4 regions of the Serratia sp. KH_031 genome follow, and region 4 is predicted to be linked to each of the others. Evidence: predicted binding sites of a transcription regulator. Region 4 holds the regulator's gene; each other region holds the start of a gene.

What was found. The regulator PurR, encoded in region 4, represses purine synthesis genes. The targets are predictions, from matches to a motif close to CANGCAAACGTTTGCNTG.
Region 1: a site for PurR is predicted at 1,647-1,664, ahead of rbsD (D-ribose pyranase). Genes of this name have one in related genera too.
Region 2: a site for PurR is predicted at 1,176-1,193, ahead of purL (phosphoribosylformylglycinamidine synthase). Genes of this name have one in related genera too.
Region 3: a site for PurR is predicted at 2,283-2,300, ahead of AC3ISQ_RS12710 (nucleoside-specific channel-forming protein Tsx). Genes of this name have one in related genera too.

What each region holds. Positions count from the first base shown of each region.
Region 1 is NZ_CM174496.1:4,777,408-4,781,473, reverse strand. It holds gene kup (low affinity potassium transporter Kup) at 1-1,502, shown strand, start outside; gene rbsD (D-ribose pyranase) at 1,679-2,098, shown strand; gene rbsA (ribose ABC transporter ATP-binding protein RbsA) at 2,106-3,611, shown strand; gene rbsC (ribose ABC transporter permease) at 3,618-4,066, shown strand, end outside.
Region 2 is NZ_CM174496.1:1,373,304-1,377,369, forward strand. It holds gene mltF (membrane-bound lytic murein transglycosylase MltF) at 1-1,010, opposite strand, end outside; gene purL (phosphoribosylformylglycinamidine synthase) at 1,291-4,066, shown strand, end outside.
Region 3 is NZ_CM174496.1:2,815,121-2,819,186, forward strand. It holds gene AC3ISQ_RS12705 (conjugal transfer protein TraF) at 1-1,178, shown strand, start outside; gene AC3ISQ_RS12710 (nucleoside-specific channel-forming protein Tsx) at 1,238-2,116, opposite strand; gene AC3ISQ_RS12715 (Ig-like domain-containing protein) at 2,474-4,066, opposite strand, start outside.
Region 4 is NZ_CM174496.1:2,287,602-2,291,667, forward strand. It holds gene punR (DNA-binding transcriptional activator PunR) at 1-575, shown strand, start outside; gene purR (HTH-type transcriptional repressor PurR) at 572-1,597, opposite strand; gene cydH (cytochrome bd-I oxidase subunit CydH) at 1,923-2,012, shown strand; gene sodB (superoxide dismutase [Fe]) at 2,075-2,653, opposite strand; gene AC3ISQ_RS10285 (C40 family peptidase) at 2,893-3,720, opposite strand.

The DNA of each region.
Region 1 (4,066 bases), 2.3 Mb from region 4:
TTTCGGTGATGTCGGCGATGGAAGGGTTGGAAATTGCCGCCCCGTCGCTCGATCCCTATATCGTTCCTCTCTCCATTTTGGTTCTGACGCTGCTGTTTGTGATTCAAAAGCACGGTACAGGCAGCGTGGGTAAGCTGTTCGCACCCGTGATGTTGGTGTGGTTTCTCACCTTGGCGGTGTTGGGTGCTCGTAGCATCATGGCTAACCCGGAAGTCTTGCAGGCATTGAACCCGAAATGGGCGCTGAATTTCTTCCTGGAATATAAGAAGGTTTCCTTCTTTGCCTTGGGTGCGGTGGTGCTGTCGATTACCGGGGTGGAAGCGCTGTATGCCGATATGGGGCACTTTGGTAAATTCCCGATCCGTCTGGCTTGGTTTACCGTGGTGCTGCCTTCTCTGGTGCTGAACTATTTTGGTCAAGGCGCGTTGCTGCTGAAAAACCCAGAAGCGATCAAGAACCCGTTCTTCCTGTTGGCACCCGATTGGGCGTTGATCCCTTTGTTGATTCTGGCGACATTGGCGACAGTTATCGCCTCGCAAGCGGTGATTTCCGGCGTATTCTCTCTGACTCGTCAGGCGGTACGTTTGGGTTATCTGTCACCGATGCGAATTATCCATACTTCAGAAATGGAATCCGGCCAGATTTATATCCCGGTGGTTAACTGGGTGCTGTATATCTCTGTGGTGTTAGTAATCCTCAGCTTTGAACACTCCAGTAATTTGGCGGCGGCTTACGGCATTGCCGTTACCGGCACCATGGTGTTGACCACCATTTTGATTGCCTCGGTAGCGATTAATAATTGGCATTGGAAACGCGTCTTTGTGGTTGCCATCTTGGCGGTTCTGCTGTGCTTTGATGTGCCGTTGTTCGCTGCGAATGCCACGAAATTGTTCTCTGGTGGTTGGTTGCCACTGACGCTGGGCTTGGTGATGTTCATCATCATGACCACGTGGAAAAGCGAACGTTTCCGTTTGCTGCGCCGTATGCATGAGCACGGAAATTCTCTTGAAGCGATGATTGCTTCACTAGAGAAATCACCGCCGGTTCGTGTGCCGGGAACCGCCGTGTTTATGTCGCGTGTCACTAACGTGATCCCCTTTGCTTTGCTGCATAACCTGAAGCACAACAAAGTGCTGCATGAGCGGGTGGTATTACTGACGTTGCGTACTGAAGATGCGCCATACGTCCACAACGTTCGCCGTGTCACTATTGAGCAATTATCGCCAACCTTCTGGCGCGTGGTGGCGAGCTATGGTTGGCGGGAAACGCCGAACGTGGAGGAAGTCTTCCACCGCTGCGGATTGGAAGGGCTGCCGTGCCGCATGATGGAAACTTCATTCTTCATGTCGCATGAGTCACTGATCCTGACTAAACGCCCTTGGTATCTGTACCTGCGCGGCAAGTTATTTATGGCATTGAGCCGTAATGCCCTGAGAGCGCCGGATCAGTTTGAGATCCCGCCGAACCGGGTGATCGAACTAGGAACCCAGGTCGAGATTTAACACTTCCCCACGATAAGGGCTCAACATAGGTTGGGCCCTTATTATTTACGCCGTTTATAAAAACGCATCGAAACGTTTCGATGGCGATCACATTTTCGCGATGTGATGGTTGCCTTCCAGTGGCGTTTTTTTACACTCCTTAGTGAGCGAAACGTTTCGCTGGTGGAGTGATAAAGATGAAAAAAGGCGTACTACTCAATTCTGAAATTTCTGCGGTGGTCTCTCGTCTTGGACATACCGATCAAATCACTATTGGCGATGCAGGCTTGCCGATCCCGGTGCAAACGCCGCGTATCGATTTGGCGCTGACCCAAGGCGTACCGACGTTTTTACAGGTATTCGATGTGGTAACGCAGGAAATGCAGGTCGAGAGTGCCATTCTGGCGGAAGAAATAGTGAAAAATAATCCGCAGCTCCACGATCACTTGTTGGTTCAATTTGCACAGCTTGGCCAACTTCAGGGCAACACTATCAGTGTGCGTTATGTCAGCCACAACGAATTCAAAGTACAAACTGAGCACAGCCGAGCCGTGATCCGCAGTGGGGAATGTTCACCCTATGCGAATGTGATCCTCTGCGCTGGCGTAACTTTCTGAGGCATTTATGCAACCTTTACTGCAACTGAAAGGGATTGATAAAGCCTTTCCCGGCGTGAAGGCGCTTTCTGGCGCTGCCCTGAGTGTTTATCCCGGTAAGGTGATGGCGCTGGTGGGGGAAAATGGCGCGGGAAAATCCACCATGATGAAAGTGCTGACCGGCATCTACAGTAAAGACGCGGGGAGTCAGCATTTTCTCGGTAAAGAGGTGGTGTTCAACGGGCCAAAGGATTCGCAGGAAGCGGGCATCGGGATTATCCATCAGGAATTGAACCTGATCCCCCAACTGACGATTGCGGAAAACATCTTCCTAGGCCGTGAATTTGTTAACGGTTTCGGGCGTATCGATTGGAAACGTATGTATGCCGAAGCCGACAAACTACTCGCTCGACTGAATTTGCGTTATAGCAGTCATCGGTTGGTGGGTGAATTGTCGATTGGCGATCAGCAAATGGTGGAAATCGCCAAAGTGCTTAGTTTTGAGTCCAAAGTCATCATCATGGATGAGCCAACCGATGCGTTGACCGACACTGAAACCGCGTCTTTATTCAAAGTCATCAACGAACTGAAAGCCGAAGGCCGTGGGATTGTTTATATATCTCACCGTTTGAAAGAGATCTTTGAAATCTGCGACGACGTAACAGTATTCCGCGACGGTCAGTTCATCGCCGAACGCCCGGTCAGTGAATTGCAGGAAGATACGCTGATTGAAATGATGGTTGGCCGCAAACTGGAAGAGCAATACCCGCGGCTTAACCAACCGCGCGGCGAAAAGCGTCTGGAAGTCAGCCACGTTTCCGGCCCCGGTGTAAACGATGTCAGTTTTACGCTCTATCGTGGCGAAATTCTCGGCGTTGCTGGGTTGATGGGCGCTGGGCGTACTGAGTTGATGAAGATCCTCTACGGTGCTGCGCCACGTAAAAGTGGCACGGTAAACCTTGATGGTCACGAAGTGGTGACGCATTCCCCGCAAGATGGTTTGGCGAATGGCATCGTTTATATCTCCGAAGACCGTAAGCGTGATGGCTTGGTGTTAGGTATGTCAGTGAAGGAAAACATGTCGCTGACCGCGCTACGCTACTTCAGCCGCGCAGGCGGTAGCCTGAAACATGGCGACGAACAACAAGCCGTCGGTGATTTTATCCGTCTGTTTAACATCAAAACGCCGTCGATGGAGCAACCGATTGGTTTGCTGTCGGGGGGGAATCAACAGAAAGTGGCGATTGCCCGCGGTTTGATGACACGACCCAAAGTGTTGATCCTTGATGAACCCACTCGTGGTGTCGACGTTGGGGCAAAAAAAGAAATCTATCAGTTAATCAACCAGTTCAAGCAGGAAGGGCTAAGCATTATTTTGGTGTCGTCGGAAATGCCAGAAGTCTTGGGTATGAGCGACCGCATTTTGGTTATGCATGAAGGTCATCTGAGCGGCGAGTTCCCCATTGAGCAGGCTACCCAAGAAGTGTTGATGGCTGCGGCCGTTGGCAAGCAATACGGCGTAACGCAGGAGTAATCAGATATGAGTTCCCAAACTATCGCAGCCAAGCGCTGGTTCAGTAAAGAGTGGCTGTTAGAGCAGAAATCGCTGATTGCGCTGCTGGTGTTGATCGCGGTGGTTTCTTCAATGAGCCCGAACTTCTTCACCGTTAACAACTTGTTCAACATTCTCCAGCAAACCTCGGTTAACGCCATTATGGCGGTAGGGATGACGCTGGTGATCCTCACTTCCGGCATCGATTTGTCGGTTGGTTCTCTGTTGGCGCTAACCGGTGCGGTGGCGGCTTCGATCGTCGGTTTCGAGGTTAATGCGGTGGTTGCCGTCGCGGCAGCACTGGCGTTAGGCGCTGCCGTTGGTGCTTGTACCGGAGTGATTGTCGCTAAAGGTAAGGTGCAAGCGTTTATCGCCACCTTGGTCATGATGTTGCTGCTGCGCGGTGTGACGATGGTGTACACCAACGGTAGTCCAGT
Region 2 (4,066 bases), 910 kb from region 4:
GCAGTGGCGCGCGTCAACATCATCAAACCACGTACACCCGTGGGGGAGGTGGCTTGCGGGTTCCAATGCGACTCCTGATAGGCAATGGCCGCTAGCAATTTCCAGTCGATTTCGTTGGCGTACTTCTCAAATAAAGGCCGGAAGTTGGGCAGCACATTATCAATGGCAGATAAGAAAGTTCGAGTATCAACGTAATCGAAGCTGCCAACGTGGCCGAGGTATTTCTCTTCCAATCGCGCCAGCGTGCCGTCTTCCGTTATCTGGCTGTAGAAATCCAGCATCGCCGCATACAGGCTGTCATCCGTGGTGCGCTTTAAATACCAGGTCACCGGCTCTTCATCCGTGACATCGAATGCGACGGCCAACTGTGGATGAATACGTTGTAGTAGGGCGATGGTCACGGAATCACCGATGGTGTAATCCAGTTTGCCCGCAGCAACCTGTTCCAATAACTCTTTGGAGGCCAGATCGCTGGAGGTTTCCCAACTTAGATTGGGGAATTTATCTTGTTTGAGCTGTTTAAGTGTACTGGCATGTGCCGAACCGGAAGACACTGCTAACCGGCCTTTGAGTTCCTTAAAGCTCTTTGGGCGGGTGCTCCCTAGGCGATACACCAATTGTTGGGAAACCGAATAATAAGCGGGGCCGGTACGGGTGCGATTGAGACGCTCAGGATTGTAGATCAACCCGGCAGCCAAGAGATCGACACTGTCATCATTCAGAGCGTCAAACAGATCGTTGATGTTCTGATGTGGGATCACCACCAGTTTCACCCCAAGGTAATCGGCGAAGCTTTTTGCCAATTCGTAGTCCAGTCCACTCGGACCTTGCTTGGTAGTGAAATAGGTAAGCGGGGAGTTTAAGGTGCTAATACGCAGCTCTCCCCGTGATTTGATCGCTTCGAGTTGTTCACCCTGGCCACCACGCCAGGCAATGTTAGGCCACAGAGCGAGCGCGAGAAGCAAGGTAACAACACCGATTAGAATGTAATTTATTTTTAGGCGTTTCAAATAGTTATCTCGTAATGGCTCTTGTACACTGCTGGCCGGAATTATTGTTTTTGATATGGTTAAATCACCAGTGCCGGGGCATTTTGCGCAACAAAACGTCAGTGTGCAACTTTATTGACACGATATGCCAATTTCAGGGGAGAAATAGCTTTTATCAATAATAGCCACGCAAACGGTTTCGTCCGTGGCGTAGATTCTTTATAATGGCGCGCGTTTTCCCCCTGTTGCGCCCAATGAAGTGCTGAAATCAGTAGCTTCGAAGACGAGAGAACTTAAGATTATGGAAATACTGCGTGGTTCGCCCGCTTTGTCGGCTTTTCGTATTACCAAACTGCTGTCCCGCTGCCAGGACGCAGGGCTCCCGGTCAGTGACATTTACGCTGAATACGTCCACTTTGCCGATGTCAGTGCTCCGTTAAGTCCCGAAGAACATGCCAAACTTCAGCGCTTGCTCAAGTACGGACCTTCTCTCGCCGAACATGCTCCCGCTGGTCGCTTGCTGCTCGTCACGCCGCGTCCAGGTACCATTTCTCCTTGGTCTTCTAAAGCCACCGATATTGCCCACAATTGTGGATTGTCGCAGGTTGTGCGGCTGGAACGTGGTCTGGCGTTTTACGTCACGGCACCAGCGCTGACTGAAAGCCAGTGGCAACAATTGGCGGCTTTGCTGCACGATCGCATGATGGAAACGGTGTTCAGCGAGCTACAACAGGCGGAAAAACTGTTCTCTCATCATCAACCTGCGCCTTACCAGACCGTTGATGTTCTGGGGGAAGGACGTAGCGCGTTGGAGCAGGCCAATATCAAATTGGGTTTGGCACTGGCTCAGGATGAAATTGACTATCTGTTGAATGCTTTTAACGGTTTGGGGCGCAACCCAACGGATATCGAACTGTATATGTTCGCGCAGGCCAACTCTGAGCACTGCCGACACAAGATTTTTAACGCCGACTGGATCATCGATGGTAAAGAGCAACCGAAATCGTTGTTCAAGATGATCAAGAACACCTTCGAACAAACGCCGGATTACGTGCTGTCTGCTTATAAAGACAACGCGGCGGTGATGGAAGGTTCACAAGTCGGGCGTTTCTTTGCTGCACCGGGTAACGATCAATATGACTACCATCAGGAAGAAGCGCATATCCTGATGAAGGTAGAAACCCACAACCACCCAACGGCGATTTCGCCGTGGCCGGGGGCTGCGACGGGTTCTGGTGGTGAAATTCGTGATGAAGGCGCAACCGGGCGCGGTGCTAAACCCAAAGCAGGTTTGGTTGGCTTCTCGGTATCCAACCTGCGTATTCCAGGCTTTGAACAGCCATGGGAACAGGATTTCGGCAAACCGGAGCGTATCGTTACCGCGCTGGATATCATGACCGAAGGCCCGTTAGGAGGCGCTGCGTTCAACAACGAGTTTGGTCGTCCGGCGCTGCTGGGCTACTTCCGTACTTATGAAGAACAGGTTAACAGCCATAATGGCGTTGAACTGCGTGGCTACCATAAGCCGATCATGTTGGCTGGTGGTATCGGTAATATCCGTGCGGATCACGTGCAAAAGGGTGAGATCACCGTGGGTGCCAAACTGGTGGTGCTGGGTGGCCCGGCAATGAACATTGGTTTGGGCGGTGGCGCAGCCTCTTCTATGGCTTCTGGTCAATCAGATGCCGATTTGGATTTCGCTTCGGTACAACGCGACAACCCAGAAATGGAACGTCGCTGTCAGGAAGTGATTGATCGCTGCTGGCAACTCGGTGCTGAAAACCCGATTTTGTTTATCCATGACGTCGGTGCCGGTGGTTTATCTAACGCCATGCCGGAATTGGTGAGCGATGGTGGCCGTGGTGGCCGTTTCGAACTGCGAGATATCCTGAACGACGAGCCGGGCATGAGCCCGCTGGAAGTGTGGTGTAACGAATCCCAAGAGCGCTATGTGATGGCCGTTGCGCCTGAACAGATGGCACAGTTTGATGCTATTTGCCGCCGCGAGCGCGCGCCTTATGCGGTCATTGGTGAAGCCACCGAAGAACAACACCTTCTACTTTCCGATCGTCACTTCGACAATCAGCCGATCGACATGCCGCTGGACGTGTTGCTGGGCAAAACGCCAAAAATGACCCGCGATGTGCAAACCTTGCAAGCCAAAGGTGAGCCGGTATACCGTGAGAAAATCACTATTGCTGACGCGGTGAAACGCGTACTGCATTTACCGACCGTGGCGGAGAAAACCTTCTTGATCACTATCGGTGACCGTACTGTGACCGGTATGGTGGCGCGCGATCAAATGGTGGGACCATGGCAGATCCCGGTGGCTGACTGCGCGGTGACCACCGCCAGTTTGGATAGCTACTACGGTGAAGCCATGTCGCTCGGTGAGCGTGCACCGGTTGCCTTGCTGGACTTCGCTGCCTCTGGCCGTTTGGCGGTTGGAGAAGCGCTGACTAACTTGGCGGCGACTGAAATCGGCTCATTGAAACGAGTAAAACTTTCCGCGAACTGGATGTCCGCAGCGGGTCACCCGGGTGAAGATGCGGGCTTGTACGCGGCGGTGAAAGCGGTCGGCGAAGAGCTTTGCCCGGCGCTGGGAATCACCATTCCGGTGGGTAAAGACTCTATGTCGATGAAAACCCGCTGGCAGGAAGGTAATGAACAACGTGAAATGACCTCGCCATTGTCGCTGGTGATCACCGCTTTTGCTCGCGTCGAAGATGTGCGCCACACGGTGACGCCGCAACTATGTACTGACAAAGGTGAGACCGAACTGCTGTTGATCGACCTAGGTAACGGTCATAACGCCCTAGGCGCGACGGCGCTGGCTCAGGTTTATCGTCAATTAGGCGATAAAACCGCGGATGTACGCAGTGCAGAACAGCTGGCTGGTTTCTTCAACGCGATGCAGCAATTGGTCGCCGATCGCGCATTACTGGCCTATCACGACCGTTCCGACGGTGGTTTGCTGGTGACTCTGGCAGAAATGGCGTTTGCTGGACATTGCGGCGTAGAGGTTGATATTCAGAACTTGGGCGATGATGCATTGGCAGCATTGTTCAACGAAGAGC
Region 3 (4,066 bases), 530 kb from region 4:
TCGCAGGCTTGATCACAACCACACCCTATTCTATCGCCAGCAGTAATGGCTTCGAAGCCCGTAATGCAGCCATGGGGGGAGCGGGTACAGCATCAGCCACTTTTGGTGCCGCAGCGTTAATTAACCCCGCTCTTTTAGCAAAGCCCACCGCTGCCAATAAAATGACGCTGATTGCCCCGGCCATTGGTGCGCAAGCCAGTGATGCCGATCATCTGATTGATCGCTTTGATGATGTAAAAAGTGCTTGGGATAAACTGGACAATTCTCTCGCCACTGGCGCTGCATCAACAACGGCGGACGCAGGTGCATTGAATGACCTACTCACCGATATCGCAGGTAGCAGCGCAGATGCCAATGCCAGCCTGTCCATGCTCTTGGCCGTACCTGATGCTTCACTGCCAATCGCGCTGTTTATCAATACTTGGGGCAAGGGCACGGCACAGCCCCTGATCAGTCAAAGCGATCTGGATTATCTAGAAGGCGTCAGTAACGGTTCGATAATTCCGGGGAAAGATGATCTAGATAACCTCACTTCTCGGGCTGAAGGGATCGTCGCGTTGGTCACCGAGTATGGCGTATCGCTAGCGCATCCTTTTACCTTGGGTAACGTTCCGATGGGCATCGGTTTCACCCCAAAAATCCAACGCATTGAAACCTGGAACTATAATGTCGCCGTCAATAACTATAGCTCATCAGACTTACGTGATGGTAATTGGCAGCACCAGACAATAAGCGGCAATATTGATGTGGGTATGTATGCCGATCTCTCATCCAACTGGACGGTTGCACTCTCTGCCCAAAACCTGATTGAACAACGTTTTAAAACCCGCGAAGTCAACGGAACACAAAGTGCCTTTGTTATCCGTCCTCAAGTGACTGTAGGCACCGCTTGGACACAAGACGCCGTGACCTTGAGTACCGATCTTGATTTAACGCCAGTGAGCGATTTCGATACGGTGGATAAACGACAGTATGCCGCAGTAGGTGCGGAATTACGTGCTGCAAGTTGGACTCAGGTGCGCGCGGGCTATCGCGTAGATATGCGTGGCAATGACCATCGGCAATTCACCGCTGGTTTTGGACTTTCACCTTCAGAAAGTGTGCAATTTGATCTAACGGCAATGGCGGGACGCATGCGCACCATTGGTGGCGTGGCTGAACTCACGTTCAGATTCTGATAACAACGGCGTCGATTTTATAAGAGCCGCTCAGTACGAGCGGCTCCTCAGAATAACAATTAGAAGTTGTAACCTGCCACTAAGTAATAGCCCCAGCCGGTAGATTTGATCGCGCCACCCGGCAGACCGATATCAACCCCATCCTGCCATTGACCACCATTATGGAAGTAACGCGCTACGAAGGAGTAGTGCCAGTGATCATAGTTCAGTGCCAAGACATGGCTGGAAGCGATCGCGTTGCTGGTACGTGCCTGACGGCCATTAACGGTGAAATCTTCTTTGCCCAGATCGGAACCGAAGTCAAAGTTGGTGAAACCGATGTAGCTCAGGTTGCCACCCCACAGTTCAGTCAACGGCACAAAGTATTTCACTTTGAAGCGGTAACCATCCCAGCTGTTTTCGTTGGCAGCCTGATAGTTTTCCCACTGATATTTGGCATAGATGTTGAGCGACAGACTCATCGGCAGACCGGTGTCGATGTCCGTGCCCAGCCCCATGTACCACGTGTTCTGGCGACCGTCGCTGTTATGACCCATATCGTAGATATAGTTGTTAGCGAAGTACCATTCTTTGAATGGCCCAAATGCCAAGCTGGTGCCAGTCAGTTTATCGATGGAGAAACGCGGTTCGATCTCCATAAACAGCGGTGAACCTTTATCCCAAATACCTTTGTCTGGCGTGTTACCTACACCAAAGAACTTCGGCACATCGACATAGCCATAGAAATCAAACCACTCGTGCTTGGTATAGGCTTCGTACTCCAGGTACAGGTCGTTATTCAGTTGCGGTCCGAAGCGGGTGTGATAACTCCCTACCACGTTAACGCTCTGATGCCACCAGTCAGAAACGTATTGGCTGTCTTTGCTTTCTTCAGCCATTGATGAAGTACTGTAAGACGCTGCGAGAAGTACACCTGCTGCGAGAGCTATTTTTTTCATTTTATTACCACATGCTTAAAGGGCCATTTCCTGCCCGACGTAAAGATGACAAATGAGTCTGAACGACACCTGGTGTAACGAACGGTTAAGCCTGTAACCGAACGACGCGCGCATTATAAGAATCACTGGGTGTAATAATCTGTGATCCAGTTGGGTATTTCGCGAACAGGTAATCGATTGCGTTCTCATTATACATATAATGTTTCATGGAAATTCATTTTGGTTGTGATTTTTATCATGCTCGGTGAACTTTAGAGCGATTGTGGGTTCATTAATAGCCAATGAATGGTTGCGAGATTTGTTACTCTTTTTCCCGCAAAAACCGGCGAATTTTTCCGCCGGTGCGTGAACGAGGCGCTATGACAATGCAACGTTCAATAAATAGTCTTCGGTCAGTGGTGGTTGTACCTTCTCGCTGGTCACGGCCTCCGCTTTAAGCGTTGTCGACCCGTTTGTCGGTGGCGTTGGGAAAACCTCACCGCTATCCACTATCAACAGCGACCCCATCGACAAGTCCGGTTCTTCCGCTTGGCTATGCAGCGCCTTACTACTCCCCTGCACCGTGAGTTTGAAAGGCTCACTTGCCAAAGACGAATGCCCCTGTGCATCTGTTGCTACCGCACGGATGGAATGTTCTCCGGCATCCAACGCTTTATTCAGCGGCACAATAAATGTCCATGTACCGTCAGCATCAACTTTAGCCTCACCTAATAAATTATCGCTATCGAATAAACGAACCATACAGCCTATCCCGACCTTCCCACGGAATACTGGGGTTTGATCATCGGTCACACCATTAACTGGAATATTACTGATCACTATCGCGGGTACCGCTGTCGATTCAGTGATGGTGGTGACATGGGCTCCGTCCCAAGCAGGACCGTAGATCAAGCCTTCATCGGAAAGTGGCAACCAAGAGTTAGCAGTGAGATGAGTGAAATTTGCACCGCCGGGATCGTTAATTTCCAAAGAGCCGATCAGTTTGTTTCCCGGTGCGGCTAGGCTACAAATATAAAGATTGGCGTTATCCGTTGATGGCGGCAAGGTAAAGGTCATCAATATGACACCTTGTGAATCTTTCATCGTGATCGTACCGCCATTGGTGCCCGTGACTAAAAATGAAAAAGATTTTGCCACCGTATCGAAGGTTATCACGCTCGTCGTCGCACCCAACGTCAGGCTTTCCCCCATCGTATAATGGGTGAAACTGCCGCTATTTTTCCCCCATTCACTGCCTGCAAGATGGTGGTAGACAGCATTATCAATGTGGATGAAATCATTGCGATAAACCTTACCGATCGGGTCTGCCTGCAAACCAGAAAAATCATCAAATGCGCTATTGCCGTTGGTATAACCGTAGATAATCACCGGCTTAGCTGGCCCCTGTTCACTGATGAAAAGGTGCACAGACTCTGATGGATCACTAACCCATTTTGCCCGATCGGTCGCGGTAGCCGTATAAGAAACCTCGCTGCCAAGCGGTGGGTTTTCTACGGTTAACGTCCACTGGCCTTGCGCATCCGCCGTGGTCTGCCCCACCAAATTCCCATTGGCATAAACTTTAATGGTGCTGTCTGCTTCGGCCTCACCGGATAACGTTGTCTGTTGCTTATTGGTGGTTGCTCCGTTATTCAACAGATTTTCAACACCATCCACATAGATTATTTGGGGAGCATCAGGAGCGATGGTATCGACAATCACTTTTATCGGGGCGCCCAATGCACTGGTATTACCCGCTGCATCGACACCTTGCACTTGGAAAATTTGTTCACCTTCTGGATACGCGATTTCTGGCGTAAAACGCCACTTACCGTCATCAGCGACTGGAACCGTCGCAAGATATTGACCGTGATTATAAATAGCGACGAAACTCTTCGGATCTGCCGTACCGCTAAGCGAACAATAAGCATTTCGGGTAAAACGCAACGGTTCTGCTGCACCTAACATTGA
Region 4 (4,066 bases):
TGTTAATTCAGCCCGAAGTGTTTAACGGTGTTTGGGATGCGTTGGTCGATGGGCGAGCGGAAATGGCGATTGGCGCGACCCGAGCCGTGCCGGTTGGTGGCGGTTTTGCCTTCCGCGATATGGGATTTATGAATTGGTTGTGTGTGGCGAGCCCGCAACATCCATTGGCCGCGATAGCAGGGGAATTGCATGACAACCAATTGCGGCCTTACCCGGCATTAGTACTGGAAGACACGTCGCGCAATCTGCCAAAACGCGTGACTTGGACGTTAGATAACCAGCGACGTTTGATTGTCCCTGATTGGTCATCGGCGATAGATTGTCTACGTGGTGGTTTGTGTGTGGGGATGGTTCCGGCTCATTTGGTTCTGCCGTTGGTACAAAGTGGTGAGCTGGTGGCGTTGCAACTGGGTCAACCTTTTCCTCCGAGTTTGTGCTGTCTGACTTGGCAGCAGAATGCTCAATCACCGGCGATGGAATGGTTGTTGGAGTATTTGGGAGATAGCGAGACGTTAAATCAGGAGTGGTTTAATGAACGGGAGCCGGGGGAGATGCTCCCCCAACCTAACAATTAACGGCGGTAATCGATAAATGGGCCGTCGGTCACTGAACGACGCTCGACCAACTTAGGATGGACTTCGATCACCTGTGATTCTTCACGTTTGCTGATAATGCGATCCAGCAACATAGTAAAGGCCATTTCACCCAGACGTTCTTTGGGCTGATGAATTGTCGTCAGCGCTGGGGTGAAGTAGCGCGCATTGCGCACGTTGTCATACCCGATCACCGAAATATCTTGTGGTACGCGCAAACCCAACTCATCGGCGGCACAAATCGCGCCCATCGCCATAATGTCACCGCCGCAGAATACCGCGGTTGGGCGATGTTTTTGCGATAAAATTTGGTGCATGGCTTTGTAACCAGACTCCGGTTCGAAGTCACCCTGAACAATCCATTCGTCCCGCACTTCAATATGGGCTTCTTGCAGCGCCTTTAAAAAGCCCTGATGACGGCCACCGCCAGTGTTACGGGATAATTGGCCGGGAATTGCGCCAATGTCGCGATGACCACGTTCGATCAAATAACGACCGGCCAAGTAACCACCGGCAAAGGCGTTATCAATAATGGTATCGGTGAAATCGCCGCGCGCCGCGCCCCAGTCCATCACCACCATTGGGATATTGCGATAATCCTCCAGCATGCCGAGCAGTTGATCGGGATATTCCGAACACATCACCAACAGACCATCAACCCGCTTTTGTGCCAGCATTGCTAAATAAGCCCGCTGTTTGTCGAGGTTGTTGTGGGAGTTACACAGGATCAGCGTATAGCCTTTGCTGTAGCAGCTATTTTCAACCGCTTCGATCACTTCGGCAAAGTAAGGAGCTTCGCTGGAGGTTGCCAGCAAACCGATCGATTTAGTGTGGTTAACCTTCAGGCTACGTGCGACCGCGCTCGGTGAATAGTGCAGATCTTTAATCGCGGCCCAAACGGCAGTTTTGGTATCTTCGGCGACGAAACGGGTCTTATTGATAACGTGCGAAACGGTGGTGGTGGAAACGCCCGCGCGTTTGGCCACATCTTTGATCGTTGCCATGTAGAAAGTGACTCCTAAATCTACTTGCATGCAGCATGTAAATTGGTTGTTAATCGTTTGCCTACGTAAAACCTTCTCCAGAACAGCGAAAACTAAGTTTTTAGTGTTGAAGTCGCGAATCGCTTGACTGGGAGGGACATATTTGCCGGTACGCAGTTGTGAACTGCGAATTCTGTCGCAAATTGAGCAAAAGTGGAAGAGGTAATCCATATTATAAGTCGAGAAATGATCACAAGATTTTACCCGCGAACTGTGGGAAAATACTTCGACGTATAAATGCTGTGGATTCTACGCAGCTTATCGCTAATTCGATGAGGAGCTTTTAATGGATACCGATCTGAAAATGTCGTTGATCACTACCGTGTGTGCATTGGCGATGATCATTGCTTTCGCTTTTACTGCCGTGATGCATTAATTCATACCAGCAATAAAAAGGCGCAGCACTCAATTGGCTGCGCCCGATCATTTTCCCGCGATTTACGCCAGATTTTCTGCTACAAACTTCCAGTTTACCAATGCCCAGAAGTGATCCAGGTAGGTAGGGCGCGCATTGCGGTAGTCGATATAGTAAGCGTGTTCCCACACATCCACAGTCAACAGCGCTTTGTCTTCACCCGTCAGCGGGGTTGCCGCGTTAGAGGTGTTGACGATCGCCAGTGAGCCGTCGGCTTTTTTCACCAACCAAGTCCAGCCCGCACCGAAGTTACCGATGGCAGATTTGGTAAACGCCTCTTTGAATTCTGCGAAAGAACCGAAAGATTTGTTGATCGCATCTGCGACTGCGCCAGTAGGTTCACCGCCTGCGTTTGGTGCCAAGCAGTGCCAGTAGAACGTGTGGTTCCAAACTTGTGCTGCGTTATTGAACACACCACCGGTAGAGGTTTTGATGATCTCTTCCAGTGATTTGCCTTCGAACTCGCTACCTTTCACCAGATTGTTCAGGTTCACCACGTAGGCGTTGTGGTGCTTGCCATAGTGATACTCTAGAGTTTCTGCGGAAATGTGTGGTGCGAGAGCGTCTTTCGCATACGGTAATGCAGGTAATTCAAACGACATTGCTTTCTCCTTTATTTATATACAGCGCTATTGTTCCAGTGGCTTATCGCCAAGTTGGCGACAGGCAGGAAAACAGAATTGTTATAATATTTTTATGGATATTAATTTTAACAACTTTCTGGGTGAAAAAAAGGTTTAAAAAGGGCGGTTAGACTAATTGGTTAAAGCATCGGCAATGGTTTACAACATAAAGGGAAAAGGCTGGGTGGAGTGTCCAGCCTTGGAGGATTGTACGGGAATCAACGAATGGTTTTCGGCGTCATCACTCGGCGAGCACCGATATAGTGATCTTGCCAATAATCGTTATTCAACTGGCTGATACGGATATCTTCACCGGTACGTGGTGACTGGATAAATTTGCCGTCGCCGAGGTAAACCCCAACATGATCGGCGGTGCCACGATTGTTGATGCGAAAGAACACCAGATCGCCACGTTCCAATTCGCTTTTCTTGATCGGTGCCGCGTCGCGTAAATGGTACATCTCATTGGCGGTGCGTGGCATTTTGATTTTCACCAGATCTTTATAGGCGTAATAAATCAAGCCGCTACAGTCGAAACCGGTATTGGGTGAAGTGCCGCCCCAACGATAAGGTTTGCCCATTTGGTTCATCAACTTGGCCATTGCGGTTTGCTTGGCGCGCTGATAGCGCTTTTTGTGCGCAGGGCTAAGTTTCAGTGGCTTATCATTACCGGCCAGTTTGGCTGTTGCCATGCCAGCATCACGATGACGGCCATAACCTTTCTTGTAGCCTTTTTTCGGTGGCGTAACGTGGTTTTTAGCAACGCGGGTAGTTTTGGTTTTACTGGTTACCGTTTTTGCGGTTTTTACGCTCTTACTCTTCGTCACTTTTGCCGTTTTTGTGATCTTTTCTGGTGTGGTCGCTTTGGCTTTTTTGGTGGTTTTGGCAGTTTTGACGACTTTCTTTTTCTTGCGGTCATCCGGACGTACATCGTTGACATGACTCTTACGTTGTTCTGCAGCAACACGAGCCTGTGGCGCAGCATGCGCCAGATTAAAAAACAGCTGTGTAAACAACAGCACAAAAAGCGTCACAATCACACGCATGTCGACGTCACCAACCTTGGCTTTAGAACAGAAAAAGAATGAGGCACAGTATTCCCGAAATTCGCGATGTTAAACAGCGCAGAACACAAAAATATTAGGTCATTTTGTGAGAAAACGTTAATAACATTTTCTTAGATAGAAAATCAGGCATTTGACGTATGAAAAAACATCAAAAACAGCATCATAAAACATTAATGCTGAAACAGGGATCGCCAAATATGTTAGTGAAATGATCTGATCAAAAATGTTATTGTAGAGGTATGTTTTAAGCTGAACGTGTCGCTGGAATAAATCCCTGCAAAAGATGGTGTTTTCTTATCACAGTTTCAGCCGTTACAATACCTGC